Regions from separate parts of the Clostridium zhoujianii genome, predicted to be linked through region 2. Evidence: a T-box and tRNA genes for the amino acid it is inferred to sense, from the RefSeq annotation. Region 2 holds a T-box; the other holds one or more tRNA genes.
The links. The T-box of region 2 lies ahead of gltX (glutamate--tRNA ligase). A T-box ahead of a tRNA ligase gene usually reads a tRNA of that ligase, here a tRNA-Glu.
Positions count from the first base shown of each region.

Region 1: it has a tRNA-Glu gene. The T-box ahead of gltX (glutamate--tRNA ligase) is inferred to sense a tRNA for this amino acid. The anticodon was not compared.

Region 1 is NZ_JBPUTF010000006.1:74,505-89,442, forward strand. Features, by position in the region: gene murA (UDP-N-acetylglucosamine 1-carboxyvinyltransferase) at 1-581, opposite strand, end outside; gene ACSYT2_RS17990 (hypothetical protein) at 925-1,470, shown strand; gene ACSYT2_RS17995 (dUTP diphosphatase) at 1,644-2,120, shown strand; gene ACSYT2_RS18000 (DMT family transporter) at 2,187-2,618, shown strand; gene ACSYT2_RS18005 (MBL fold metallo-hydrolase) at 2,635-3,450, shown strand; gene ACSYT2_RS18010 (S8 family serine peptidase) at 3,590-4,783, shown strand; gene ACSYT2_RS18015 (peptidoglycan DD-metalloendopeptidase family protein) at 4,780-5,976, opposite strand; gene ACSYT2_RS18020 (DnaD domain protein) at 6,164-7,156, shown strand; gene ACSYT2_RS18025 (ATP-binding protein) at 7,149-8,129, shown strand; tRNA gene ACSYT2_RS18030 (tRNA-Asp) at 8,234-8,310, opposite strand; tRNA gene ACSYT2_RS18035 (tRNA-Val) at 8,317-8,392, opposite strand; tRNA gene ACSYT2_RS18040 (tRNA-Glu) at 8,404-8,478, opposite strand; tRNA gene ACSYT2_RS18045 (tRNA-Thr) at 8,504-8,578, opposite strand; tRNA gene ACSYT2_RS18050 (tRNA-Asp) at 8,587-8,663, opposite strand; tRNA gene ACSYT2_RS18055 (tRNA-Val) at 8,677-8,752, opposite strand; tRNA gene ACSYT2_RS18060 (tRNA-Glu) at 8,763-8,837, opposite strand; tRNA gene ACSYT2_RS18065 (tRNA-Thr) at 8,862-8,936, opposite strand; tRNA gene ACSYT2_RS18070 (tRNA-Asp) at 8,945-9,021, opposite strand; tRNA gene ACSYT2_RS18075 (tRNA-Val) at 9,035-9,110, opposite strand; tRNA gene ACSYT2_RS18080 (tRNA-Glu) at 9,121-9,195, opposite strand; gene ACSYT2_RS18085 (hypothetical protein) at 9,343-9,921, opposite strand; gene ACSYT2_RS18090 (BaiN/RdsA family NAD(P)/FAD-dependent oxidoreductase) at 10,016-11,251, shown strand; gene ACSYT2_RS18095 (acyl-[acyl-carrier-protein] thioesterase) at 11,253-12,008, opposite strand; gene ACSYT2_RS18100 (APC family permease) at 12,155-13,471, opposite strand; gene ACSYT2_RS18105 (YeeE/YedE family protein) at 13,579-14,832, opposite strand.
Region 2 is NZ_JBPUTF010000003.1:203,386-218,323, reverse strand. Features, by position in the region: gene ACSYT2_RS15810 (hypothetical protein) at 1-89, shown strand, start outside; gene ACSYT2_RS15805 (ABC transporter substrate-binding protein) at 128-1,621, opposite strand; gene ACSYT2_RS15800 (hypothetical protein) at 1,774-2,031, shown strand; gene ACSYT2_RS15795 (hypothetical protein) at 2,160-2,429, opposite strand; gene ligA (NAD-dependent DNA ligase LigA) at 2,431-4,422, opposite strand; gene pcrA (DNA helicase PcrA) at 4,447-6,720, opposite strand; gene ACSYT2_RS15780 (DUF554 domain-containing protein) at 6,832-7,509, opposite strand; gene ACSYT2_RS15775 (DUF3887 domain-containing protein) at 7,659-8,102, shown strand; gene ACSYT2_RS15770 (hypothetical protein) at 8,183-8,752, shown strand; gene ACSYT2_RS15765 (glutamine--tRNA ligase/YqeY domain fusion protein) at 8,940-10,598, shown strand; gene gltX (glutamate--tRNA ligase) at 10,673-12,331, opposite strand; T-box leader at 12,387-12,584, opposite strand; gene ACSYT2_RS15755 (pseudouridine synthase) at 13,067-13,783, opposite strand; gene ACSYT2_RS15750 (hypothetical protein) at 13,767-13,922, opposite strand; gene ACSYT2_RS15745 (lytic transglycosylase domain-containing protein) at 13,939-14,628, opposite strand; gene ACSYT2_RS15740 (triple tyrosine motif-containing protein) at 14,640-14,938, opposite strand, start outside.

The DNA.
Region 1 (14,938 bases), on a different contig from region 2:
ACTACATGTGGTTCCTTTGCAACATTTTCCAAGGTCGTCATACCTTCTGCTAAGGTCGCTGCTATCATAACATTAATAGTTGCTCCAACTGAAACAACATCAAAGAATATATTAGCTCCTATTAATTTGTCCGCCTTTACAGTTACAGCACCATGCTCAATAGTTACGTGCGCTCCAAGAGCCTCGAATCCTTTTATATGTTGATCTATAGGTCTTACCCCTATAGGACATCCACCAGGTAGTTCAACTGTGGCCTGTTTAAATCTTGCTAATAAGGCCCCTATAAAGTAGTATGATGCTCTCATTCTTCTAACATCATCTGTACATGCTTTGAAGTTATTTAAATCCGTACTGTCTATTTCTAATGTATTATTATCAATCTTATTTACCTTACAACCTAATGTTTCAAGTATTCTTTCTAAACAATGAACATCCTCTATATCAGGTATGTTGTCTATTATGCACTTGCCTTTGCTCGCAGCCACTGTAGCAGGTAAAATAGCTACTGCAGCATTCTTAGCTCCATTTATATCAACAGAACCCCTAAGAGCCTTTCCTCCGTTAATTACCAATCTTTCCATCCAATTCACCCTTATTCACAGATTATATATATTAAAATTCCCAAAAATCATAAAATTATCCAAATATTTAGTACTCAGACATTATAGTCCTATTTTAATTAATTTCTATCTTACTCATTATATCATAAACTATATTTATTTAAATCCTTTTTTTATGCCAATTTGTTGTTTTTTTAATATTAACTATATATTATCTTAATTCTTGCCCTAACCCTACTAACACTATTCTTTATAAACCTTAATAATGATAATTCTATTTTTTTATATATGGTAATATGTTATAATTTATAACAAAGATTGTATGTATTTAATATACATAATATTATCAGATGAGAGGTTTGCTATGAAATACTATATTGTTGCACTTTTTGACGAAGAATCTTATAACGTTATAACACCTATTCAACGGAAGTTTTCTAAAAAATTTAGAGCTAATAGAAATTCACCAATTCCTTATATAGCTTTAAATGTAATGGAAAATCCTAATGTTGAAAAATTAAATCCAATAATAGAGAAAGTACTTAAACCCTACAAGAAATTTAAGATTGAACTGTGTGACAATGTTTCTATATGTGAATCTATGAGGACTATAAACTTAAAAATAGAAGATATAGGCTACATAAGAAAAATATGTAGATCATTAACAGATACACTTGAATTACATGGATTTAATCTTAAATCCTCTCCTAAGGAAGAACTAGCAATATCTTTGGCTAATATTAATTACTTTAATAAAGATAGTAAAAAACATGAAAATGATAGTGCTTGTGATCCTCTTGAGAAAGATGGTAAGAACTTAACTCTTAAAATTGATAGGGTTGAACTTTGGAAGATATCTAATAACAAAAAAGAAACTTGTTTAAAAACATATACGTTAAAAGATTTTTAAAATGTATAATAAAAAATTCCTAATTAATACTATAATTAATTAGGAATTTTTTTAATATTTTGCTTTTTTAAAAAATATTTATTTTGTATTCGTTTTCTGCCCTTTTCTTTATTTTAAAGATTTTGTAAAATATATAAAGATGGATTGCCTTGAAAATTAAGGGGGATGTAAATATGCAAATTTCAAATTTGTTTAAGATACAAAAGGAAGCCAATAGTAAATTAGTTATTGACACAACTTTAAGTGAATATAAGTTATTCGCTAGAAAGCATCTTCAACTTCAAATTAAGATGAGTGAATTAGCTAATGAGACTAAGTGCTATAAGTATTGGCTTAATGATGACAGTATCCTTGACAAAAATATAATTTTCCAAAAATACATAGCTTGTTTAAAACAAATTCTTTCACTTGGATTGGATAATAACTATGATAGTGTTGAAGAAGTCACACTACAACCTAGTGAATATTGCTTAAGTGACCAATTCTTAAACTTATATATAGACATAAATGATTTAATAATATCACCTTCAAAGGACCATTTTATAACATTGATTGAAGACTATTTTAGCTTAGGTATTAGCCTAGGATTTTCAGAAGAAATAATCCTAGATGGTTTTTATAACTTTAGAAATATACAAATAGCTCTCTAATTTTTAGAGGGCTTTTATTTATATTCTTCTCACCTCTGGGAATACTAACCTTGAGGTGATGAAATAATGATGCCAATAATATTCGCAATAATTTCTGGAATTGCTATGAGCCTCCAAGGTGTATTTAATACTAGACTTGGAGAGAAAATTGGAATCTGGGAAACAAATGTACTTGTTCAGGCCAGTGGATTAATTTTAACTTTAATAATAGCATTCTTTTTAGGAAAGGGAAGCTACCGTGAACTTCGAGATGTTAATAAACTTTACTTATTAGGTGGGGCCCTTGGAGTAATAATAATATTTACTGTAATGAAAAGTATTGGAGGTATGGGGGCAACCTACGGCATAGGAATTATTCTTGTTGCTCAGTTACTTGCTGCTGCTTTGATAGATGCCTTTGGATTATTTGATAGCCAAAAAGTAAACTTTAGTATTAAAGAAATATTAGGGGTTGCAATTATGGTTATTGGTATTATAGTATTTAAATGGAAACACTGATTTAAGGAGAACTAATATGAACTTTTTTAGTAATATAAAATTTCTATCTAAACTAACTTTAAATAATATACATCAGTACTTTATTCCAAGAGATTCTTCCCTAAATGATACTCTTGTAAATAATTCTGTACATTGGTATGGTCACGCTACAACCTTAATTAATTTATCAGGAACAGTTATTCTTACTGATCCTGTTTTATCTAATACCTTAGGAATATTTAAAAGAGTTGTAGAAAAACCTAGTGATTTAAAAGATACTAAGATAGACTATATATTACTATCTCATGGTCATATGGACCATATGGATTTTCCATCCTTAAGAAAGCTTGATAAAAATATTACTATTATAGTTCCTAAAGGATATAAACGCTTAATAAAACTATTGGGCTACAAAAATGTTATACTGCTTAGACATGGTGAAATTTATGAGGACGATAATATTAAAATTACTTCACTTAAAGCCAATCATGATGGGCGAAGATTTTATGTTGGAATAGATGATGAAAGTCATTCTTTCCTAATTGAAAAGAATGATAAGAAAGTGTTTTTTGCAGGGGATACAGCCTATACAGATGACTATAATGATTTGAAATGTGATGTAGCTTTAATGCCTGTAGGTTGCTATAAGCCAGATAGGTTCTCATACATGCATTGTACTCCACAAGAAAGCTATAAGATGTTCTCTCAAATGAATTCTGACGCCATGATTCCTATTCATTATAAGACTTTTAGGATATCCCTTGAGGATTTTGATGAAACTTATAGTATTCTTGATAATTATAAAGATGAAAAAATAAAGTTAATTAATATAGGTGAAACTTATAAATTTTAAAAGCAGTTGTCTAAATAGACAACTGCTTTTACTCTATAAGATTTTATGAGTATATAAAACCAGATCCTATCTTATGCTATATTAACAAAACTACGCATACCTATATAATATATAAAGAAGTAATTAATAGGAGTTTAGTATGTTTTCTTCTAGAAATAAATTAGATAAAAACTTAAAGTATTATTTATCAAACAAAAGCTATAAGAAATATAGAATTTTAATCAAATGTAAAAACTTTAGAGATGGTGTATCAAAGAAGGTACTTTCCTATAGGGGCGAGGTTATTCATTCTCTTGAGTACTCTGATATAGTTTGTGCTAGCCTTGATGGCCCTTCTATTGAAAGACTTATAGAGTACCCAGAAGTCCAACATATTTGCTTTGATGAATATCTATTTCTTTGCGGTATGAGTGTGTCTACTGCAAATAAAGTCCATATCTCTGAAAAGTATAGCCTTTCTGGCAAAGGTATTGGTATTGGCTTAGTAGATAGTGGTGTCTATCCCCATCCAGACCTTTTGAATCCATCTAATAGAATTGCTAATTTTGTAGATTTAATTAATGAATTACGATTCCCCTATGATGATAATGGACATGGCACCTGCATATCAGGTCTTATATCCAGTAGTGGAATCTCTTCTAATAACATGTACAAAGGCATTGCACCTCACGCTCAAATTCATTGTTATAAAGCTTTTGACAAGTTAGGTAAGGGATATGCCTCTAATGTATTATTTGCTATTGAAGAACTAATAAGAAATTCTGAAATTAATAATATAAAGGTACTCTGTCTACCTTTTGAGTTGTTAACACATAATATTCAAGTTATAGAAGCTTTTAATAGTACATTCTTAAAAGCAAATGAAATAGGCATAGTCCCAATAGTACCTAGTGGTAGTAATTCAAATGTAAATAATTCAATAATGGGTATTGCAACATTAGATACATGTATAACCGTTGCTGGTGTAGATACTGCTTTATCTTTAAAGCCTTATAAATATTCATCAGCCGGTCCCTATTCCAAAAGTAACAAGCCAAATCTAAGCGCTGCATGTGTGAATATTACATCACTAAATGCAGATACAGCATATATTTCCGAAAAAGAAGGCTTCAAGCTATATCCTACTAAGCTTGAAGCCTCCTATAAAACTTTTAGTGGAACTTCTCTTTCAACCGCATTCATTAGTGGTATTTGTGCACTTTTATATGAAAATAATCCAAGCTTATCATTCAAAGATATATCTTCTATATTAAAGCTATCTTGTGAACTTGGAGAATTCTCAAAATTTCAACAAGGAGAGGGGGTTATAAATATAAGTAAGCTACTAAATTAATTTGTAATATATCCTGTAGGATCAACAGGTGCTCCATTTACTCTTACTTCAAAGTGTAAATGTGGACCTGTACTCCTACCTGTGTTTCCAACCTCACCTATCAATTCACCCTTTTTAACTTCATCTCCAATCCTTATATTAAACTTACTTAAGTGAGCATAAATAGTTTCAATATTGCCTTCATGCTCTATTAATATTTTATTTCCATACCCACTCTCATAATGACATTCTTTAACTATTCCATCCAAGGCAGAGTAAACAGGATCGCCTATCTTATGAGCAATATCTAATCCATTATGGTTTCTACCCCACCGTTTACCGAAATTTGATGTTATGTATCCTCCTCTAGTAGGATGTTCTAGAAATGCAAATCCATCTTCTATTGGATTTTTGCTGCCTTTATAAATAATATTATCCTTACTATTTTCAATCACATTTTCATGTAATACATTCTCACCTATCTTTAAACCATTTTTATATGTTACCTCTGCTAACACTTCTTTGCTACCTACTTCCCCCTCCTCAGTCTTGCTTTCCCCTATATACATATCACTCTCACTAATAATCTTAGTGTTTGGTGCTATCTCCTCTACTCTGTTTTCTTTGCACTTAATATTTACATCAACAATAGATTTATCACTATTTTCCTTCCAAATCTTATCTGCAATATTTTCTATGGAATCTAATAGCTTAATACTTGTTTTTACCTTTTCATATTTTATATTGGATTTTATATCAATAGCTAAAATGTTCTCTTCCTCTATATTACTTTTCTCTATATATAACTCTCCTAATTTTCTTAAAACCTTTTTTCCCTCATCTTCTGTTGCTATTACTCCATAATCTTTATCCTTTATGCTCATTTTTATTAATGTTGCTTCCCCATTTAATGTACCTAATATATTATTTCTAATTTCATCTTTCTTACTTACAGCAACTTCATTTCCAACTTTTTTATATTTAAAGTCATTAGCTGTTAGATTAACTTCAGATAATCTATTATTAATATTAGAAACTTCATTCGAACAGACTTCTTTGGCTTCAGACTTATTATCATAATAACCTACAACTCTCTCCTTAAAGTATATTTCATATATACTTTCCTCTTCTCCGAAAATATATTCCACTGATATTAGTGAAATACAAATACTTAATAATGATATTAAAACAATTCTTTTTTTTCTACTAATCATACATCATCCCTTCTTTTAGAAACACATAAATTACTTTTCCCACTAATTAAATTTTTATACATTTTATATATTTTTTCATAAGTTGTTATACCTTTTGGTGTTTGCTATAATTAACTTGAACATAATATTTACTATAATTTGAATAGATAACATTCTTTATTTATAGAAAAGGGGGGAAAGTTAGCTAATGAGCACTTTCATGCTTAAAAATAATAATTTCAACTTCACTCCTGTCAGCAATGTTTTTATCGAAAAATACATGCCTCAGGCAAGGGGAGAATTTGTAAAAGTCTATTTACTTATGTTAAAATACAATATTTCTAGTGAACCAGGTGTAAATGGTTCTATACTAGCTTCTTCCTTAAATTTATTAGAATCCGATGTTATGAATGCGCTAAACTATTGGAATGAGCAAGGAGTTATTAAATTAACCCCTATCGACAAGATGAATAACTTCAGTATTGAATTCATGTCTTTAGAAGATGATCCAACTGATAATCCTAAAGATGTAAATCTACTAGATGCACTTAATAATTCTGAAACTACAGATATGCTTAGAGATATTGAAAAGATTCTTGCTAGAACCCTTTCCACTAAAGAAATGGAAATATACCTTGGATGGCAAAATGACTTTTCTTTTTCTTCTGAGCTTATATTAATTTTAATCGAATACTGTGCATCAAAGGGTAAAACTGATTATAGATATATAGAAAAAGTAGCTTTAGCTTGGAATGATATGGGTATTAAAACTATTGAAGAAGTTCAAGTCTATATCAAGAAAACAGAAGATAAATGGATTAAAATTAGAAAAATACTAACTTACCTAGGATTAAAGAATACAGAGATAATGAAACCTCAAGAAGATTTGCTTGATAAATGGATTTCCACATATAACTTTGATTTAGAATTAATTCAAAAAGCATGTGATATCTGTTTCCAACGTCTTAATCGTGCAGATTTTAAATACATAGACGGAATATTATCAAAGTGGTTTAAGGATAATATTAAAACTCTAGAAGATGTTGCTATTAAAGATAGACAGCATAAAAATACTTATAATAAAGGAAACTCTCCAAAGAATACTAGTTCTAACCTTGGTGGATTTAATAACTTCGAGCCAAGATCCTACGACTATGATTCTTTAGAAAAGAAATTGTTAGGATGGGATACTGATGATTAATGGTTATCAATCTAAACTTATGGATATATATACAAAAATAAGAGATGAAGAAGCTAAATTACTTAAAGATAGGAAAGCTGAAATAAAAAATCTATTTCCTGAAATTCTAGAAATAGATAATAAAATTCAAAAGCTATCTCTAAGACTATCTTTATCTATATTACAATCAAAGGATAGTGAAAAAACTTTATCTGAATACAGAAATCAAATCACAGATTTAAGAGTGAAGAAATGTGAAATGCTTGTATCTAAAGGCTACGATCCTGAATACCTAAATCTTCATTATAGATGTAAGAAGTGCCAGGATACAGGATTTATAGCAACAAAAAGATGTTCTTGCTACAAACAAAAATTAATTAAACTCTATTATAAGAATTCTTTATTAGAGGATACACTAAGAGTTAAAAACTTTAATAGTTTTGATATAAGCTTATTTCCACAACGTAAGATAGGTGATGAGAAATATTCATCACGAAAAAATATGGAGAATACTTTAGAATATATTCGTGGAGAGTATATTCCTAACTTTAACACTTCAAATACTAACTTACTATTCTATGGTAATCCTGGAAGTGGAAAAACTTATTTATCCTATTGTATAGCTAAAGAGCTTTTAGATTTAGGATATTTGGTAGTATATAAAACTTCAGATGAGCTTATTAGTGACTTAAGAGATATTAGATTTAACAATAACTCTAATCTAGAAGAACTACTATTAGATTGTGATTTATTAATAATCGATGATTTAGGTGCAGAGCAAAAGAATGAATTCTCCGTTACAGAGTTATTTAATTTATTAAATAAAAAGTTATTAAGAAATAAAAAAATGTTAGTTTCAACCAATCTTTCTTTACCAAGCATAACTCAAGTATATAGTGAGAGAATCTGTTCACGACTAATAGGGGATTTTAAATTATGTAAGTTCTATTCAGAGGATATAAGAATCACACTTAACTTAAAAAATAATAGATAAAATAAATGTGGAGAAGATTTTTATTTGTAATAATCTTCTCCACATTTTTATCTTGTTAAAATATTAAAAACAAAAAAGCATCAAATAATTGATGCTTTTTTAAGTGGCGACTCAGAAGGGACTCGAACCCTCGACTTCCAGCGTGACAGGCTGGCACTCTAACCAACTGAGCTACTAAGCCATACTTTGGTGGGCACAACAGGGCTCGAACCTGTGACCCTCTGCTTGTAAGGCAGATGCTCTCCCAGCTGAGCTATGCGCCCAAAGTAAAAAATGGTGACTCCTAGGGGAATCGAACCCCTGTTACCACCGTGAAAGGGTGGTGTCTTAACCGCTTGACCAAGGAGCCATATATAGTTGTTTGAAAATTTAAATGGAGCTGGCAATAGGAATCGAACCTACAACCTGCTGATTACAAGTCAGCTGCTCTACCGTTGAGCCATGCCAGCAATTTAAATGGCGACTCAGAAGGGACTCGAACCCTCGACTTCCAGCGTGACAGGCTGGCACTCTAACCAACTGAGCTACTGAGCCATAAAATTTACTTTGGTGGGCACAACAGGGCTCGAACCTGTGACCCTCTGCTTGTAAGGCAGATGCTCTCCCAGCTGAGCTATGCGCCCAAAGTAATAATGGTGACTCCTAGGGGAATCGAACCCCTGTTACCACCGTGAAAGGGTGGTGTCTTAACCGCTTGACCAAGGAGCCATATAGGTTGTTTGAAAATTTAAATGGAGCTGGCAATAGGAATCGAACCTACAACCTGCTGATTACAAGTCAGCTGCTCTACCGTTGAGCCATGCCAGCAATTTAAATGGCGACTCAGAAGGGACTCGAACCCTCGACTTCCAGCGTGACAGGCTGGCACTCTAACCAACTGAGCTACTGAGCCATAAAATTTACTTTGGTGGGCACAACAGGGCTCGAACCTGTGACCCTCTGCTTGTAAGGCAGATGCTCTCCCAGCTGAGCTATGCGCCCAAAGTAATAATGGTGACTCCTAGGGGAATCGAACCCCTGTTACCACCGTGAAAGGGTGGTGTCTTAACCGCTTGACCAAGGAGCCAAATTGTCATTGTGTCTCTACCGATATTGCTCGGCGCTGACCACATAGACTATAATACAGAATTTAATTATTTGTGTCAACACATTTTTATAATTTTTTTTATATTTTTTAAAAACCTTATTATTTTAACTATATTTCCAACTTAAATTAATATTGAATATCTTCATTTTTCTCAATTTCTTTAAGGTTTTTTATGGCCTTATCATACATTAATAATGTCATTTCTTTTCTATTAATTTCTTCTTTTATTTTATTAATTTCATCTAATGCAGATTTCAAAAAATCTCCAGTCTGGATATTATTTATAGAAATACTATATCCTTCTCTCTTAAAATTTTGTCCTGAAGCTATTACTTTTACAGGTAATTTTTTATTAATCACACATATTATTTCTTTTTCCCATATTCCTCTCTTATTAACCTTATATTTATCCCTAAGTAAATTTAGGTCCTCTAACTCCTCCTTTAACTCTTCTTCAAAAGAATCTTTTAATGCCTTGTAAAAAAATATCGATATTCCCCTATTCAATTTAATTCTTAAAAACTCCATATTATTAATAAGAAAGTCGTCAATTTCTCCCTCACTAATCAACTCCACTTCACTATACTTATATGTATATAAACCTGTTCCTGTAGGATAATTTACTATAACTTCATCATAATTCATTCTCCTAACTTTAAATTCCTTGCCATTATCATTATGTTCCCCAATAACTTTAACTTTCATAGCTAATCACCTCAATAGTATTATTCCTATCTTTAATAGGTAATATTACTGTGGTAGAATTATTTATAACATATATTAAGGAGATAAATTTATTATGATTCATCACGATATCATTATTGTCGGCGGCGGTGCTTCTGGCATGATGGCTGCAATAGTAGCAAAAGATCTTGGAAAAGATGTAGCAATAATTGAAGGAACTGATAGGATAGGAAAAAAAATCTTAACAACAGGTAATGGTAGATGTAATATATCTAATTCTACAATTGCATACCCATATCCTACCTACCACAGTAGAAATGATGGTTTTTATACAGACTGTTTAAATAATTTTTCTATAGAAGATACAAAAAATTTCTTCTTGTCTTTAGGACTTCCATTAACAGAACTGGAAAAAGGTAAACTTTATCCACAATCCTTGCAAGCCTCTTCTGTTGTGGATATCTTTAGATTATCTTTAGAGGAAAGAGAAATTCCTGTGTATACAGATTGTAAAATAAAATCTATCCACAAGGATAAAGTTTTTAAGTTATCCACAAATAACGAAGAGCTATCTTTATTCACATGTGGAAAATTAATTTTAGCCTGTGGAGGAAAATCAGCTGTTAAAACTGGTTCTGATGGAACCGGCTATAAATTAGCAAAGGAATTTGGTCATTCAATAATAGAACCTCTTCCTGGTATAGTTCAATTAAAATTAGATTATCCACATTTAAAGGCTCTAGCAGGAATTAAATTCGATGCTAAAGTATCGGTAATTGTAAATGATTCAATAATTAGAGAAGATACAGGCGAAGTATTATTCACTGATTATGGGATATCTGGTCCACCTATACTTCAATTATCCGCAATAGCTTCCAGATCTATTGCCAAAAAGCAAAAAGTTGAGTTAATGATAGATATGTTGCCTAAAATGTCTATTGATGATGTTGATAATTTTGTCCAAGGACACTTAGCTATTTTCTCTCATAGAAGTATTTCAAATGCACTTATTGGAGTAATAAATAAAAAACTTATTCCAATCTTCTTAAAGGATATTGGAATTTCAAATATTCATATGCCATGCTATGAATTAGATTGGCAAGACAAATCCTTATTATGTAAAAGATTTAAAGAATGGATATTTACATGTACAGATACAAATGGATTTAACAGTGCTCAACTTACAGTTGGGGGTATAAATACAAAGGATGTTAATCCTAAAACCCTTGAATCAAGATTAGTTTCTGGTTTATATTTTTCAGGAGAAATTCTTGATGTAAATGGGGATTGTGGAGGATTTAATCTTCAGTGGGCTTGGAGTTCAGGATTTTTAGTTGGGAATAGCGTTTAAGCTATTCCTTTTCTTTTACCCACTTACCTTCTAATTTAGTAAGCTCAACTCCAGCTTCACTTTTTATTGTATGAATTGTTACTAACTCATTTTCTTCATTTCTTATTACTTGTGCTGAAACATGAACTGTATCTCCGTATGTTGTTTCTTTCTCGAAAACAACTTTTATTCTCTTTAACTCATAATCCTTAATAACCTCTACAGGAACAGACTCAATAGCCCATTCTATATATTTAACGTTATTTACATGACCATTTGAATCTATATCACTATATCTTATATTAAAATCTTTATAGTGATCTTCCTTCTCTAACTTTAATATATTTTCCATTTCAATATTTTTTTTAAGATCTCCATCTGCCCCATATCTAACATATTGCTCTGGTAACACTCTCATAGGGCGCCTCTTTTCTATATTAATTAAGAAGAATAAAGCGATAGCTTCTCCTAACAATTTCCCTTCTGAATTCTTGATATAATAGCTTCTATATGCATAAAACTTTTTAAATCCAATAGGCTCAGTTTCTACAGTTATAGTATCTCTATACTTTGGATATTCTTTGATTTTTATATCGTACTTATAAAATACCCAAGCACAATTATTTTCTACTAAACTCTCTATAGTCTCTCCTAGACTTTCCGCATGATAATTGCCTACATCACAAAGAAAATTCACTATAGATGATAATTTACATTTTAATTTATAATCTACATCATAATAATTTATTTCATATTCTTTACTAAATTTGTTTAACATATTAATCACCTCTTATATAATAAGTATTTTATCACAAATAGCATATAATTCCATGTTCACCACCTTAAATTTTTTATAATTTTATATAACTATACAATTATAAAAGAGAGTGCATCAAGATATACTTTGATACACTCTCTTTATATTTATTTTTTTCTAACTTTTAAATAGAACATAACTCCCATTAAGCACCATGCCAGTAAAGAGATTATAGACTCTTTTCCTAAACCCGCTGGTGACATAGGTAAAAGTAACAATAATATAAATATAACACTAATTACTACTCCTAAAACAGAAAATAACTTTCCTATATTATTACTGCATTTTTTGTATGTTATAAATGAAACATAAAAATAGGCTATAGATGCACCTAAAGATGACATATCAACAATCCATGTAATAACCTCACGTCCAAACCATGGAGCAATTAAACTTATGAATGATAGGAACAATACAGCATTTCTATATACTCCATTTTTATTTGTCTCTCCTATTTTATCTGGTAGCATCTTATATTTTGAAATTGAACCTAATAACTTAGAACTACAAATCATAAATCCATTTATACCACTCCATACTGCAGCACATAGAGCAATAATAAGCATGAAAAATGCTCCTTTTCCTAATGTGCTTAATACAGCACTTCCAGTTGCCCACTCAAGGCCTATTACCTGTTCTGGCGTAAATGCTAATGCTGTTATTATGTTTAATAAATTATAAATTAAAGTTCCTATAAATAGTGATATGACAGCAATACGTGATGCCTTTTTAGTTGAAAAATTATATTCTTTACTTAATTGAGGTATAGCATCAAATCCGACAAATGCGAAAGGCGTTATTGCTAGTACTCTAGCTATCCCACTTATATTAAAGCTGTAATCTTTAATATAAGTTTCTATAAATACACCTCTTTGTCCCTTAAATAACATCCCAATAAATACAATTGAAACCATGGATATTAGCGCAAATATTATTGCATTTTGTACCTTACTACTTTCCTTTAATCCCTTTATATTTAAATAAGCAAAAGCTAAGATAACTATAGTAGATGTAAGAATATCCCCTATATATACATCATATCCTGCTACATTATATAGGTATCCAAATTCTAATATACCTCCAAATAACTTCTTAATAACTAATGGGAAAGCAGTAGCATTTAAAGGGATCATAGTGAAGTATGCTAATGTAAGGAACCAACCTACTATAAAGCCATGCTTCTTCCCTAAATTATTATATGTATATGAAAATTCTCCCCCCTCTTCATTCTGAGTACTCATCATTACCTCATAGTTTCTTTCTATAATCACAATACATAATGTTCCTAAAATTAATCCTATAGCTGTATTTATAACTCCTGCTTCCTTCAAGAATTTTGTTCCTGGAAGCATAAATGATCCCCATCCAATAATTCCACCAACTACAATGGAAAATACATCTAACTTACTAAGATATTTCTTCATACTTACTACCTACTTTATTTTATATTTAGTAAAGAAAACCTATGTGGAGAACTCCACATAGGTCTATATTAATAACAACAGGTTCATTTTATAAAAAGAGTGATGACTTATGCAGGTATATTAAACTTCTTAACTAACTTAACCCCTACTAATCCCCCAACAACAAGTGCTACTAAGAACACCCATCCTGATAAAGATAGGTTAGCTATTCCTGAGAATAAAGCACCAACATTACATCCACCTGCAAGCTTCGCTCCATATCCCATAAGTATACCAGCTAGTCCATAAAATGCAACATCTTTAGCCTTAAAGTTTATATTGAATTTCCACTTTCCAGCTAATAACATACAAATAGCTGCTCCTAATATAATACCAATATTTCTTACTGAAACTGGATCACTTAATATTCCACTATTAACAACTTTAACACTTCCCTTAAATGCTTCTACAGCACCAAAGTCAAAACCTAACTTACTAAATAACCAAACTCCCCAATGAGTATATGGTCCTGATGCACCCCAACTTGACTTAGTTGTGTTAATTATAAATATAAATACTATTGCTAATAAAGTTGCTCCAGTAAAGAATGACCATCTTTGAATAAATAACTTATGATAAGTTTTGTAACTAAATACTTTAAACTCTTTATCTTCTTCAACTTCTTTTTCCCAATCTTGATACTCTTCTGCTACATAAGTACCAGCTTTCTTTCTCTTACCTTCATACATCTTAACAACAAAATATAATCCTAATAATAGTAGTAAAGAAACTAATACAGCACCAACATATCCAAAAGTATCTGGTAAATACACAGTAACACCATTCTCATATAAGAAAGTCTTCTTTAATGATGGTAAATGCCATGTTCCAAGCATGCCACCTATGCAGAAGAATATTAATACTATTAAACCTCTTCCTGAACCTTCACCAGTATCAGATAATGTACCTGAAGCACATCCTCCACCAATTATCATACCAATCCCAAATAATATACCACCTAATATGAATCCTATAGTAATTGCAGAAACACTTCCTGTACCAGGAATAGTTATTGCATCCTTAGCAGCTCTAAAAGCAGCTTCTGCACCACCTTGTGCTGCTGCATAATGAATTCCAGCTGCACCTATTACTGTAATAGCAAACATAAATAATAATGCCTTCGTTAAGCTTCCATCACCAGTCATTGATATCTTTCTAACTCCACCAGCGAAACCAAATCTTGATCTTTGTAATATGTATCCTAACATCAATCCTGTAATTAAGAATAATGCTAAATTACTTTTATCTGCATATTTAGTAATTATAAATGTAGTAATTGCAGCTATAATTCCAACTCCGATAAATACTTGTCCTTTTTTCATAGTATCCTCCTTAGTATTTTAATTTATATAAAAGCTTATAACTTTTCATATTGTTTGTTATTTATCAATCATACCTTTCCAATTTTAAGAGCCCCTATAATAGGCT
Region 2 (14,938 bases):
AGCCTCTAGAAGATATTAATGAGAAAGAAGATGAAGAAAATAGAGAAAACTTATTAGAAGAATATAAACCATCTAAAGATGATGAATAGTAAAGAGCTGGGTTTAATCTCAGCTCTTTACTATTCATCTATTTCCATATTCCATTAAAGTCTATATTCCCATTTCCATCTGATGAAATAGAGGATATCCTATCTGATATTGCCACATTATTATTTAAAAACATTATAGGAAGTATTCTATAATTGCTAAATAACTCTTCTTCAATTTTAGTAAAGTTAAAGTCCCCCTTAATTAATTCCTCATTAAAAAGTTTCTTTTCATCTCCACTCAAAATACTCTCTATATTTTTATAAAATTCTAATCTTTCTTTTCCATAGGCATTAGCATTAAAAAGTATGACACCATATCTCTTCTGTAATTCTACATCTTTTAACTCTTCTTCACTAACAAGTGAGTATCTTAAATTTATACCCTCCTTGTCTTTGAACCAACTCACTAAATACTTGCAATAATCCCTATTATCATCATTATCTTTAGCTAATAAATTTATTACCTCTGGCTTTTTCCACTCTTCCTCTTTATTTATGCTAACCTTTCTTGTTTGCAGTTTAGTTAAATCCTCTTTATCTTCTCTAAAATAACTACCCTCTGCCACTTCTATTCTTTCTGGATTCTCACCTTCAAACCCTTCTGTTGCTTCATATATTATCTTGTATATTTCTCGCCTATCTATAGCAGATAAGTTCTCATTATCACCTCTCATAGCTAAGTACTTACCTTCATTAGATGGAAATGTAATTAGTTTATTATCATTACTCAGTCTAGATAATTGACTTTTAGGGGGATTTAAAACAACATCTCTATTCCCTATTTCAAATGATGCCATAGCAAGCTCTTCATTTTCATCTTCTAGTATTGATATTTTTTCTGGTCCACTACCACTATATTTTTTATTTCTAGCTAATTGAATATTTCCCTCTCCTACACTACTAATATAATACTCTCCTGAGTATACAATATTTTTATATGATTTATTCAAATTACTCCAAAGAGGTATATTCTTTCTTATTCTATATTGTGGCTTTGTTAATTCACTCATAAAATTTTCATTTTTCTTATTTAGCCTAATTTTTATAATATTCCCCTCTGTAGATATAGCTACACCCTTTTCAAATGTAGTCTTTCCATCTTTAAACTCTTTAGCTCCATATATATCCAATATAGCTTCTATATTACTTTCATCCTCTTCTTTTATTAACTCCTTAAAGAAGTTACTTATATCCGACACATCTATCTTACTGCCATCATTCCAATATATATCATCATTCAATGTAAATTCATATTCTATACCTTCATCTTTAATAACCATATCCCTTGCTAGAGATGGAGCAACATTCCCCTCCATATCTTTCTCCACTAACCCCTTGCTAGTAGCACATATAATATCCTCATCCCTTTTGGATAGATTAGTAATAGTGCTTAAATTATTAGGTATTTTATCTACTGAATATACAATCCCTTCACCTCTAGCCACCTCTTTTGTATTATCTATTTCAATAAAGCCAATAAAAAAGGCTATTATCAATAATAAGAATACTAGAGAAATAATAATTTTCTTCATAGGCTATCTCCTTTTGATCTAATTATTTAAAATTATATCCATTACAACATCTTACTAAACATATTCAACTCTTAATTTATAAGGAAATATTATTAAGTTTTTCTATATTACTGTGATATAATTGTATTATTAATTTTATAGGAGGTTTCTTTATGTCAATTTTATTTGGAGCTACATGTATATTAGCTATACTTTTTATGGCTACATTTATGTTTATTGGCATCTGGCTTTTTATAGTTGCTTTAAAGGCATTCCGTCAATTAAGATATAAAAATTATATCCTAGAAAAAATATATCAAAAACTTGATAACTTAGGAAATAAAACTCAAGATGAAACAAATGATATAGTAACAGAGGATTTCACAGATCTATTAGATCTTGAAAATGGCGATGGTTCATCACCCTACTAAATTATTAAAAATTCAAACAAATAATAGCAAAAGTGGATTCAATATCTTAATTGAATCCACTTTTGCTATTATATTTGTTTTTTTTCCTGGGATATAACTTCTCTAACCTTCATTTTATAATGTCCATTCTATTTTATAACTGTCATAGAAAAAAATAATATTACAGATATAGATAAACTTAGTAAGGAATATATAAACTTTCTATTCCCATTTTCACTTATCCAAAACCTAACTGATAAAAATCCCATGGTTACAGCAGCTCCAACTTGTATTGGCATATATGAATTAAATATTTGTCCTACATAAAAAAACTGATACAAAGTTGCAAAAGTACATATAATTAATATACTTGTTACGATTGCTGATAAAATACTTAATATATTTATGAGCTTTTTCATTTTATTCACCTATCATTTCTTCAAACTCTTCCTCTGAAATTACCTTTACTCCTAAATCCAAAGCCTTAGCAAGTTTTGATCCTGCCTCTTCTCCCGCAAGAACATAATTAGTTTTTTTACTCACACTTCCAGAAACCTTAGCCCCTAGTAACTCGAGCTTTTCTTTTATACTTCCCCTACTATAATTTTTAAGAGTTCCTGTAACTACCACCGTCTTACCCTCAAACTTACTTGCGATTATTTCAATCTCTTCATAATGAGGTGATACTCCAAGCTCTAAAAGTTCATTTATTGTATCTATTACTTTTTCCTCTTTAAAGAATTCTAATACACACTTAGCTACTATATCTCCTACCTCTTGCACTTCTACAAGTTCTTCAAAAGTAGCATTTTTTAAATTTTCTAAAGACTTAAATTTACCTACTAAATCTTTAGCTGTCTTTACACCTACATTTGGAATACCTAGTGCATATATAAACGCATATAATTCACACTTCTTACTCTTTTCTACTGCATCAAGTAACTTTTGTGCCTTCTTTTCACCAAACTTATCTAATGTTAGAAGCTCTTCCTTTTTAAGCTTATATAAATCCGAAATAGATCTAATATCAAGTTTTTCAAATAATTGTTCTGCAGTTTTCTCTGAAAATCCTTCTATATTCATAGCAGATCTAGATGCATAATGTACAATACTCTTAACCATTTGTGGCTTACATGATAATGTATTTTCACAGAAATAATGTGCTCCATCTAATATTAAATGGCTTCCACAAGCAGGACAAAGTTCTGGCACAGATATTTCCTCTGATCCTTCAAGAGTTTCAGGTACTATTCCCATTATTTCAGGAATAACATCATTAGATCTTCTAACAAATACATCTGCTCCTATTCTTACACCCTTTCTAGCTATATCATCCATATTATTTAATGTAGCCCTCTTTACAGTTACTCCTGCAAGTTCTACCGGTTCAAGTATCGCAGTTGGACCTACTCTCCCACTTCTTCCCACATTCCACTCTACACCTAATAGCTTTGTAGTAGCCTCTTGTGCTTCAAACTTATATGCTATTGCCCACTTAGGAAACTTTACTGTGTATCCCAATAACTCCCTAGTTCTTATATCGTCAATGGCTATAACTAATCCATCAATATCATAATTAAGATCAAATCTTATATTTTTTATATGTTGAATTTGTTTTTCTATCTCCTCAATTGAATGACATACTTCAATATAATCATCCACTGGCAAACCCTTTTCTTTAATAAAATCGATCATTTCTAAATATGTCTTAAATCCTATACCTTCTTTATATCCTACATCATAGAAAAATGCTGATAGATTTCTACTAGCTGTTTCTTTAACATTTAAATTTCTTAAAGCACCTGCTGCTCCATTCCTTAAATTCTTTAATGGAACTATTGCAGTTTTATTATATTCTTCGAAGGCTTCCACAGTCATTATGGCTTCACCATGGACTTCAAATATATCCTTTGAATTAATTTTCAATGGAATTGATTTAATAGTTTGGACCTGAGATGTAACATTCTCACCAATAGTACCAGTTCCTCTTGTAGCTGCTGTTACAAGAACACCATCTTGGTCATATGTTAAGTTAATTGTTAATCCATCAAACTTTTTTGTAAGAATATACTTTAATTCTGGTAAATCTTCTCCTTGTGCTCTCATTTCCTCAAGGAACTTTTTATTTCTATTATGCCAATCTCTTAATTCATCCACAGTTTGGGCCTTATCCATGCTCCAAAGAGGTGCTTTATGTGTATACTTTGTGAACCCTTCTAAAACTATATCACCAACTCTTAATGTTGGTGAATATGGAAGTACATATCCTTCTTCCTTTTCTAATTTTTTTAATTCATCATATTTTAGATCATATTCTTTATCCGTAACAGTAGGATTGTCTAAAGCATAATATTCATAAGCATATCTATTTAACTCTTCTACAAGCTCCTCTATCCTTTTCCTATTATCCACAAATGAACCCTCCTAATTTATCTTTTATAATAATTCTAGCTTTGCTAAAGATAATGCTAATATTTTAACTCCTTGTTTATCAAAAGCAATAGTTAACTTCTTATCATTTCCTGATGGCGTTACAGAAACTATTGTTCCATTACCAAACTTATCATGCTTAACTTTTCTTCCAAGAGTAGCTTCATCTGATGTTAATGGCTGACCAGATCCACTACTTACCGGAGTAGACCCTGAAATTCCTGTTATCCCTGATCTTGAAGTTATTCTTGAGTTATACACGCCTCCTCTTAAACTATGAGGATTTGAGTATGAACTGTTATTATTAACTCTACTACTGGATGAACTACTAGAAAGCCCTCTTTCATTTATATATTCTTTTAGTTCTGATTTTATTTCTCCAATAAAGTCAGATTGGCTATAACTTACCGTTCTACCAAACTGTTTTCTCACCTCTGCAGATGTCATATATAAGGTTTCCTTTGCTCTTGTTATTGCAACATAACAAAGTCTCCTTGACTCCTCCATTTGATCCTCTTTTTCCATATCAGTAAGACTTGGAAATAATCCATTTTCCATTCCAACCATAAATACAACTGGGAACTCAAGTCCCTTTGCACTATGAATTGTCATTAGTACAACAGATCCTTCTCCATCTTCATCTTCATCTAACTTATCAGTATCTTGAACAAGAGATACTTTTTCTAAATAAGCTTCTAAACTTTTGTCTTCACTACTTCTTTCAAAATCAACAGCATCAGAAACTAATTCTTTTAAGTTTTCTATTCTACTTTTATCCTCTATTTCATCTGACTTTCCTAATTCATCAAGATATCCAGTATCCTTTAATATACTTTCAATTAAAACTGATACTGGTACTGTTTCCTTTAAAATAAGGAAATTTTCCATAAGAGAAGTAAACTTTTCTATACATGTGGCATTTCTTGGAGTTAGTGCTGGAATACTTCTAGCTTCTGTTAATGCATCCCATAAATTTAATCCAAAGCTTTCCGCAAAGTCTTGAACTTTATTAATAGTAGCATCCCCTATACTTCTTTTAGGAACATTTACTATTCGTCTTAAACTAATATCATCCTGCAGATTCACTAATACCTTAAGATACGAAATTAAATCTTTAATTTCCTTTCTATCATAGAATCTAGTTCCACCTACAATCTTATATCCAATTCCTCTCCTTCTCAAGGTTTCTTCAAATATACGTGATTGAGCATTAGTTCTATATAAAATAGCAAAGTCCTCATTCTTTCTATTCTCTTTAGATTTAATATCTGCAATACATTTAGATACAAAATCTCCTTCTGATCTATCATCAAAAGCTCTATATATTTTTATCTTAGCTCCCGCCTCCTGCTCAGTTCTTAAGGATTTATCCTTTCTATATGAATTGTTTGCTATAACCACATTAGCAGCATCTAATATATTTCCTTTTGATCTATAATTTTGTTCAAGCTTTATGACCTTTGTTCCTGGATAATCCTTCTCAAAGTTTAAGATATTACTTATATCTGCACCTCTCCAACCATATATAGATTGGTCATCATCCCCAACTACACAAAGATTTTTATATTTAGCTGCTAAAAGCTTAACTAATTCATATTGAGCTCCATTAGTATCTTGATACTCATCAATCATAATATATTGGAACTTTCTTTGATAAAATTCTAATACATCTGGATTTTTCTTAAATAATTCAACAGTCTTAAATATTAAATCATCAAAATCCATTGCATTGTTTTCTTTTAATTTCTTTTGATACATTAAGTAAACATCAGCTATTTTATTTTCTCTAAAGTTACCTTCAAATTCTCTTTTAAAACTTTCAGGCCCTTGCATTTTGTCCTTAGCTCTACCAATTTTACCTGTAATCTCTCTTTGAGTAATATCTTTATCATTTATATTTAAAGCTTTCATACATTCATTCACTAGAGTTTTTTGATCTGATGAATCATAAATAGTAAAGCTACTCTTATATCCTAAATGTTCTATTTCTCTTCTTAAAATTCTTACACAAGTTGAGTGGAATGTTGATATCCACATATCATCTGCTCTATCTCCTACAATGGCCTTAACCCTATCTCTCATTTCTTTAGCTGCTTTATTAGTAAAGGTTATTGCTAAAATCTTATAAGGAGGTATATCTAAATCCTCTATCATATGTGCCATTCTGTATGTAAGTACCCTAGTCTTACCTGAACCTGCACCAGCTAATATTAGTACTTGCCCATCAACAGTTATAGCACCCTCATATTGTTCTTTATTAAGTAATGATTTTAAATCCAACCTACTTCCTCCTTTTAAAACAAACATAACTTTAACTCTATTGTTAAAGATGCCTTAATACCAAAATATTATACCACAACATATGTTCTATTTATATCTTTCCCTAATTCATTAAAAGATTCCAAATATAATAGGAATAAATAAGGCTGGTAATAGATTTGCAACCTTTATCTTTGTAATTCCAAGCATATTAAATCCCAAGCCTAAAATAAGTAAACTTCCTACAGCTGACATATTTGTGATAACTACTGTACTTAACACTCCAGATAGTAATCCTGCCCCTAACGTTATTACTCCTTGATATATAAATACAGCTGCAGCTGATAGCATAACTCCTATCCCTAATGTTGAAGCAAAAATTATTGATGAAATACCATCAAGTACTGATTTTGCAAATAAAGTACTATAATTTCCTTGTAACCCGCTTTCCAAAGACCCAACCAAAGCCATAGCCCCTACACAAAAAAGTAAACTAGCCGAAACAAAACCTTCAGCAATTGATACCTTTTCATTCTTTTTACCCACTTTACTTTCAATATAATTGCCTAAATCAGTTAATCTTTTATCTACATCAATTAATTCTCCAACCAACGCCCCTACTGCAATACATATTATCATCTGCAGTGTATCTTCTCCCGTTAGTGCTCCAGAAATTCCGATATAAATAATACATAAAGCTAATCCATTCATTATTGTTTTACTTACTCTCTCTGGTATCTTTCCTTTTACAATTAACCCAACACTACAGCCTACAATTATTGCAATACAATTAACAATCGTTCCTATCATTTTTATCCCCCAATTTGTTCAAATTAATATACTAACTATTTTACCATAATTCTGTATAAATATATTTTTTTACAAATAAAGTATCATAAATATAAGATTTTATATTAGAATGTAATTATAGTGATTTTTTATAAATTGGAGATGATAGGATGAGGGGAAAATTTTTAACTTTAGCTAGCATAATTATTGTGCTTTTACTAACAATTACTGGCTGCTCAAAAAAAATTGAACATAATGAAGTTAGTTCTTATTCTGATCAAATCCTAAGTTCAATACTATTAGCCTTAACTCAATCAAATTACAATGAATTTGCATCTTACCTAAATGATGATATGAAGGAAACTTTTGATAATGAAGTATTTGAAAAAGAAAGTCGTACACTCATAGATAATGCCGGATTCTTTGAGTCCCTATCTTTTATTGAAGGAAAGAAAAATAAAGGCTATGTATCACTTATATATTATGCAACCTTTACAGATGAACCTGATGGTGTCAAAATATCTATCACCTTCAAGGAAGAGGATCCTGAACACAAAGTTTATCAACTATATCTAAGCTCACCAAAACTATCCGAGGCAAGTAGTAAAACTTAAATTTATCTTAATATAAATACAAAACTCTAAATTTGTTATATAATATAGTCTGTAGATTACCCTTTAAAAGGAGGCCTAATATGAAAGAAGCATGTATTTATTTAGTATTTTCAAAAACTGGTACATGGTTATCCCGTTCAATTGGAGTAGTTACTAGAAGTAATTATACACATGTATCTTTAAGTTTTGATTCAAACTTCGATAACATGTATTCATTCGGAAGACTAAATCCTAACAATCCATTTTCAGGAGGATTGACTACAGAGAATTTACAAGAAGGAGTTTTTAAGAAATCTCCTACTTGCCAATGTTTAATATATAAAGTTCCTATAACTGAAAAGCAATTAGTTTTATTGAAAAAAGAATTAGATTATTATATAACATTAAATAATGAAGCTAAATATAAATATAATTTCCTAGGTTTATTTGCAGTTTTAATGGACAAGCCAATTAAAAGAAAACGTCATTTCTTCTGCTCTCAATTTATAGCATTGCTGCTAGAAAAGAGTTCAATTTGGGAAAGTCCAAAATCTCCGGAATTAACAAGACCTACGGATTTAATTCTTATATCCGATAAAGAAGTCCTATATGAAGGTTTAGTTCATAATATTAACTATGCTAATTCAGACTTGACTCCAGTTGCATTGTAAATTTCTTTTATATAAATAGTACTGATTAGGTAATTAATGTCATAATCATCGACATATTACTAGTATCAGTACTATTTTTTACTATAAAACTCAATACTTACTTTATTTTTTTCATATCTTAGATTAAAATTAGAGGTAAAAGCAAATAAATATATTAAGATAAATATTTTAGGAGAGGGTAAATATTATGGCAAATGAAACTAACTCATCTAATTTTATTAGAAACATAGTAATCGAAGATTTAGAAACTGGAAAGCACAAAGAGATAATTACTCGTTTTCCACCAGAACCAAATGGATATCTGCATATAGGTCATGCAAAATCAATATGCCTTAACTTCCAATTATCACAAGAGTTTAAAGGGAAAACAAATCTAAGATTTGACGATACAAACCCAATAAAAGAAGATACTGAATATGTTGAATCTATAAAAGAAGACGTTGAATGGCTTGGCTTTAAATGGGATGATCTTTTCTTTGCTTCAAATTACTTTGAAACAATGTATGAAAAAGCTCAACTACTTATAAGAAAAGGTAAAGCTTATGTTTGTGATTTAACGCCAGAAGAAATGAAGGAATATAGAGGATCCCTAACTTCACCTGGAAAAGAAAGCCCATATAGAAGTAGAAGTGTAGAGGAAAATCTTGATCTTTTAGAAAGAATGAAAAATGGTGAATTTGCTGATGGGGAAAAGGTTTTAAGAGCTAAAATCGATATGTCATCTCCTAATATAAATATGAGAGATCCTATAATATATAGAATATCTCACTCAGTTCATCACAATACAGGAGATAAATGGTGTATATATCCTATGTATGATTTTGCACATCCAATTGAAGATGCAATTGAGGGAATTACTCATTCAATATGTACATTAGAGTTCGAAGATCATAGACCTCTTTATGATTGGGTTATCCAAGAATGTGAAATGGAGTCAGTTCCAAGACAAATTGAGTTTGCAAGATTAAACATAACTAATACTGTTATGAGTAAAAGAAAGTTAAAGATGCTTGTTGATGAAGGTATCGTTGATGGTTGGGATGATCCAAGAATGCCTACTATAGCAGGTCTTAGAAGAAAAGGATATACTCCTGCTGCCATTAGAAATTTCTGTTCTGCAATCGGTGTAGCTAAAGCTGCTTCAACAGTAGATGAACAAATGCTTGAATACTTTATAAGAGAAGACTTGAACCCTACTGCTGCAAGAGCTATGGCTGTATTAGAACCATTAAAACTTGTTATAACTAACTATCCAGAAGGGCAATCAGAAATGCTGGAAATAGAAAATAACCCTAATGACGAAAGTGCTGGTACTAGACAAGTTTCCTTCTCAAGAGAGCTTTATGTTGAAAGAGAAGACTTTATGGAAGTTCCAGTAAAGAAGTACTTCAGATTATTCCCTGGAAATGAAGTACGATTAAAGGGTGCATACTTTGTTAAATGTAACGAAGTTATAAAAGATGAAAATGGTAACGTAACAGAAATTCACTGTACTTATGATCCTGAAACTAAGAGCGGTAGCGGATTTACTGGTAGAAAAGTTAAAGGTACAATTCACTGGGTTGATGCAAATAACTCTATTCCAGCTGAATTCAGATTATACGAACCATTAATACTTGATGATACAGAGGAAAATGAAGGTAAACACTTCTTAGAACAAATTAACCCAAATTCATTAGCTGTATTAAATGGTTATATTGAACCATCTGTAAAAGATGCTAAAGCCCAAGATAAATATCAATTATTCAGACATGGATACTTTAATGTAGATCCTAAAAATTCTACTAATGATCACTTAGTATTTAACAGAATTGTTTCATTAAAGAGTTCATTTAAATTAAAGTAATAAATAAGAGAGCATAGTAAATTTACTATGCTCTCTTTATTAATATATAAATAAAATTTAAATTCCATCTAAAATTACTTTACGAATAAATTAAATCTTTCTCTAACCTTTTCTTCTCCCATAATTTGCATTATAGTGTAAAGGTCTGGTGTGTTAGTTCTATGTGATAATGCTGCCCTTACTGCTCCAGCAACATCTGAAATCATACCTTTATAGCTTTCTGGATTAGCTTTGTATTCTTTTCTGTTTGCACAGTATCCTAAATTTAACCCTATTACCTTTAAGTCTTCAAACCATTGTTCTTGACTTCCTGCATCAAAATTAAATTCATTAGAGTAAACCTTAATAATTTCTTTAGCATTTTCTAATGATAAAGTCTTTGGTAATTCTATTTGTTCTTCTGTTTCTCTATTAAACAATTCATCAAAGAAGTAAAATATCTTTTCTTTAACCTCATCCCATTTAGCAAAGTCTTTTCTTGGCTTTGGACCATCTTTATCTATATTAAAGATTTCTTTTACCATAGTTTCATTAGAAGTTACTAAATCAAACATTTCTTTATCAAACTCTTTTGCCCATGTTGTGTAATTATCATATACAACATCTGCTTTCATTTTGCAGATAACTTCCTTACTTACATCATTTAGCTTAACCATGTCAAATAAGGCTCCACTCTTACTCATCTTATCTAAAGCTACAGTAAAGTCATGATAGTCAGCTGTTGGATTTTCTGCTCTCCAGTCTTCATAGCTTGAATTAATAATATTTAGTAAGTACTCAATAACTGCTACCATTGGATACCCAACTTCCTTATAGTAAGAAACAGCTGCTTCTGCATCCTTTCTCTTTGAAAGTTTTCTCTTTGATCCATTATCATTTTTCATTATTGTTGGTATATGAGCATAATTTGGTGCTTCAAATCCCAATACTTCAAATAATTGAACATGTATTGGAAGTGATGATAACCATTCTTCTCCTCTTATTACATGAGTTGTTCTCATTAAAGCATCATCAATTGCATGTGCAAAATGATATGTTGGTAATCCATCTGATTTTATGATAACTATATCTTGATTACTTTCAGGGAAAGATATGTCACCCTTAATTAAATCATGGAATTCTACCCTATTTTCGCTATTTCCAGGTGATTTTAATCTTATAATATACTTATCCCCATTTTCTATTTTCTTAATAGCCTCTTCTGTTGATAAGTTTCTACATGTTGCATATTCTCCATGGTATCCTGGAGTAATCTTTTCTGCCATTTGCTTTTCTCTTACTGAGTTTAACTCTTCTGGAGTACAGAAACATGGATAAGCTAATCCTCTTTTTATCAAGTCTTTAGCAAAAGTCATATATATGTCTTTTCTTAAACTTTGTCTATAAGGACCATAAGCCCCCTTTTCAGTTTCTTCTCCTGTCATTCCTTCATTAAAGTTCATACCAAAGTTGTTCATTGTATGTATTGTATCTACAATAGCACCTTCAACTTCTCTTTTTTGATCTGTATCTTCAATTCTTAAGAAAAATACTCCATCAGTTTGACTTGCTAACCTTTCATTAATTAAAGCAGCAAAAACTCCTCCAATATGTTGGAATCCTGTTGGACTTGGTGCATACCTAGTTACTACTGCACCTTCTTTTAAATTTCTTTTTGGATACTTTTCTAAATAATATTCTGGTGTTTTCTCTATATTAGGAAACAGAATATCAGCTAATTTTTCAAAGCTCATTTTATCACCATTCCTTATAATTTATTCTTAAATATAAAAAAATCCTCCATCCTATATATAGGACGAAAGACTTGCCTCCGTGGTACCACCTAAATTGAATGAATTATATATTCATTCCACTCTACTCTCTATAAGGGGAGAATCCCATAACAGCTCCAAAGTTTCTTTCCATAATAAAACTTGCTAAGCTCTCACCATACTTAACTCTCTTTGAAGTTTAATCTTATGTACTCTTCTTCTTCAATGCCTCTAACTTATTATATACAATTCTATATAATTATAACCTCTGCAAATAATATTGTAAACAACTTGCCTTTCATTTATAGTGAATAAAAATATTCATTTTTATTTATTTATGAATAAAATGCGTCATTTCAAAATTCTACATTTTTCGCCTATTATTTTAACAGTTATTTTATATTCCTAATGCTTTTCCCTAGTAATATTGCAAAGTTTGAAATATGATTTCAATTAAATTATAGCTATAAAATATAAAAAACGTAATTGTTAACAATTACATCTTAATATTTTTGTGAAAACAAAAAAACGCAACCCTTGGGGCTAGGTTGCGCTTTAGCAATAAGCAATAAATAAAAAGGGGGCTATTTATTCCTTTTATTTATCCTTGCATTGATATTATATGTTATTGATTATTAAAATGCAAGAGATTTTAGTAAAAATATTTAACTTATTAGTTATTATGAATTATTTCCATTCATTTTTTTCTAATATTCGTTAATAGCTCTTTAAAAGTGCTAATTCCTCTTCTGTTAATTCACGATATTCGCCTTCTTCTAAGTCTGGGTCTAAAGGAAGCCCTCCAAATTCTATTCTTTTTAGATAAACTACCTTCTTTTCTACAGCTTCAAACATTCTTTTTACCTGATGGAACTTTCCTTCTTGAATGGTAACCTTAACTTCTGATCCTTCATCATTAGATGAAAGTATCTCTAACTTAGCTTCCTTACATAGGTAACCATCATCTAAAGTAATACCATTCTTAAATGCTTCTACATCTTCTTCTGTAACCTTCTTATCTATTTTTGCATAATAAACTTTATCTACATGCCATTTTGGCGCTATTAATCTATGATTTAACTTACCGTCGTTTGTTAGTAATAATAATCCTACTGTATCCTTATCAAGTCTTCCTACAGGAAATGGTTCAAAAGCTTGATGATCAACTTCAAGTAAATCAATAACTGTTTCATCTCTGTTATCATAAGTGGCTGATATTACCCCATCAGGTTTATTCATCATTAAATATATGTATTCTCTATAAAATAACTCCTCGCCATTTACCTTAATTACTGCTATTTCGGGATCAACAAGCATTCCACTATCCTTAACAACAACTCCATCTACTTCTATAAAACCTTTCTTTGCTAAAGTTTTTATTTCTTTTCTACTTCCATATCCTAAATTTGAAATAATCTTATCTAATCTCTCCACAAAAACAACTCCTATTTATTAATTCTTTACTATTATACCCAACAAAAACCTTCATATCAAATAGGCCACTGACTCTAGGACTTCCAGTTAATTTGGTAATTAACAAAAAGCTAGTGACATTCACTAGCTTTTCAATCATAATATTACTTTTCAGCTTAAATTCCTTCCCTAAAGTACTTCATTACCTTAGGTACATAATTTTGTGTTTCCTTTGGCATCTTATATAAGTCTGCTGCAGAATTAACCCCTCTAGTTTTTACAGTTCCAGGGCCAGCATTATAAGCCATTAATGCCATTTCTATATCTCCATTATATCTATCTATATGTCCTTTAAGTTGCTTCACTCCACCTCTAATATTTTGATCAATATCAAAAGGATCTGAAACTCCATCTTCCTTACAATTAACGGGCATAAGTTGCATTAAACCCATAGCTCCTGCAGATGAAGTAACATTTGGATCAAAATTTGACTCTGCCTTAATAACTGCAAGTACTAACTTTGGATCAACTCCAAATTCTTCTGAATACTTGTTAACAGATTCATAAATCTGTTGCATCTTTGTGTCAGTACTTGTTGTAGTTACATTACTAATCTTATTTATATTAGAATTGTAGTAACTAAGTTCATTCATTAATCTTAGTGGAATATCTTCTAAGCTTTGACCTTCACTTACTTGAATGGCATTACTTAAACTTTCTCCTGTTGGTGATTCATTTATAGAATTTAAAAGGCTTTGATAAACCATTTCAAATTCCATTCCATCCCCAAAACTTTTTTTCATTATGTTTTGCATCATATTTAATGCAAGCATTTCCTCTGGCTTTTGTATTCCATTTATACTCATCCTAATCCTCCTTATGAAACCTCAAATGTGACTTCATCATAATCCTCATAGTTTACTTTTCTATAAAAACTTTTACTTAATACCATTACTCTATATTCACCTTTTAAAAAAGGAATAAAAGTATAATAATCCTTTCTACTGTAACTTTGAGCCTTTATCCAATTGCCTTTTTCCATTATATAAAATTCATAACAAACCTCTTTACCACCATCACTTGTAGCTTTAAAAGTAACTTCTTCATTTACCTTTACAATATCTTTATCAAGAGAAATCTTAACATTTGTAACTGGCGTAGCTTCTGAAACATATA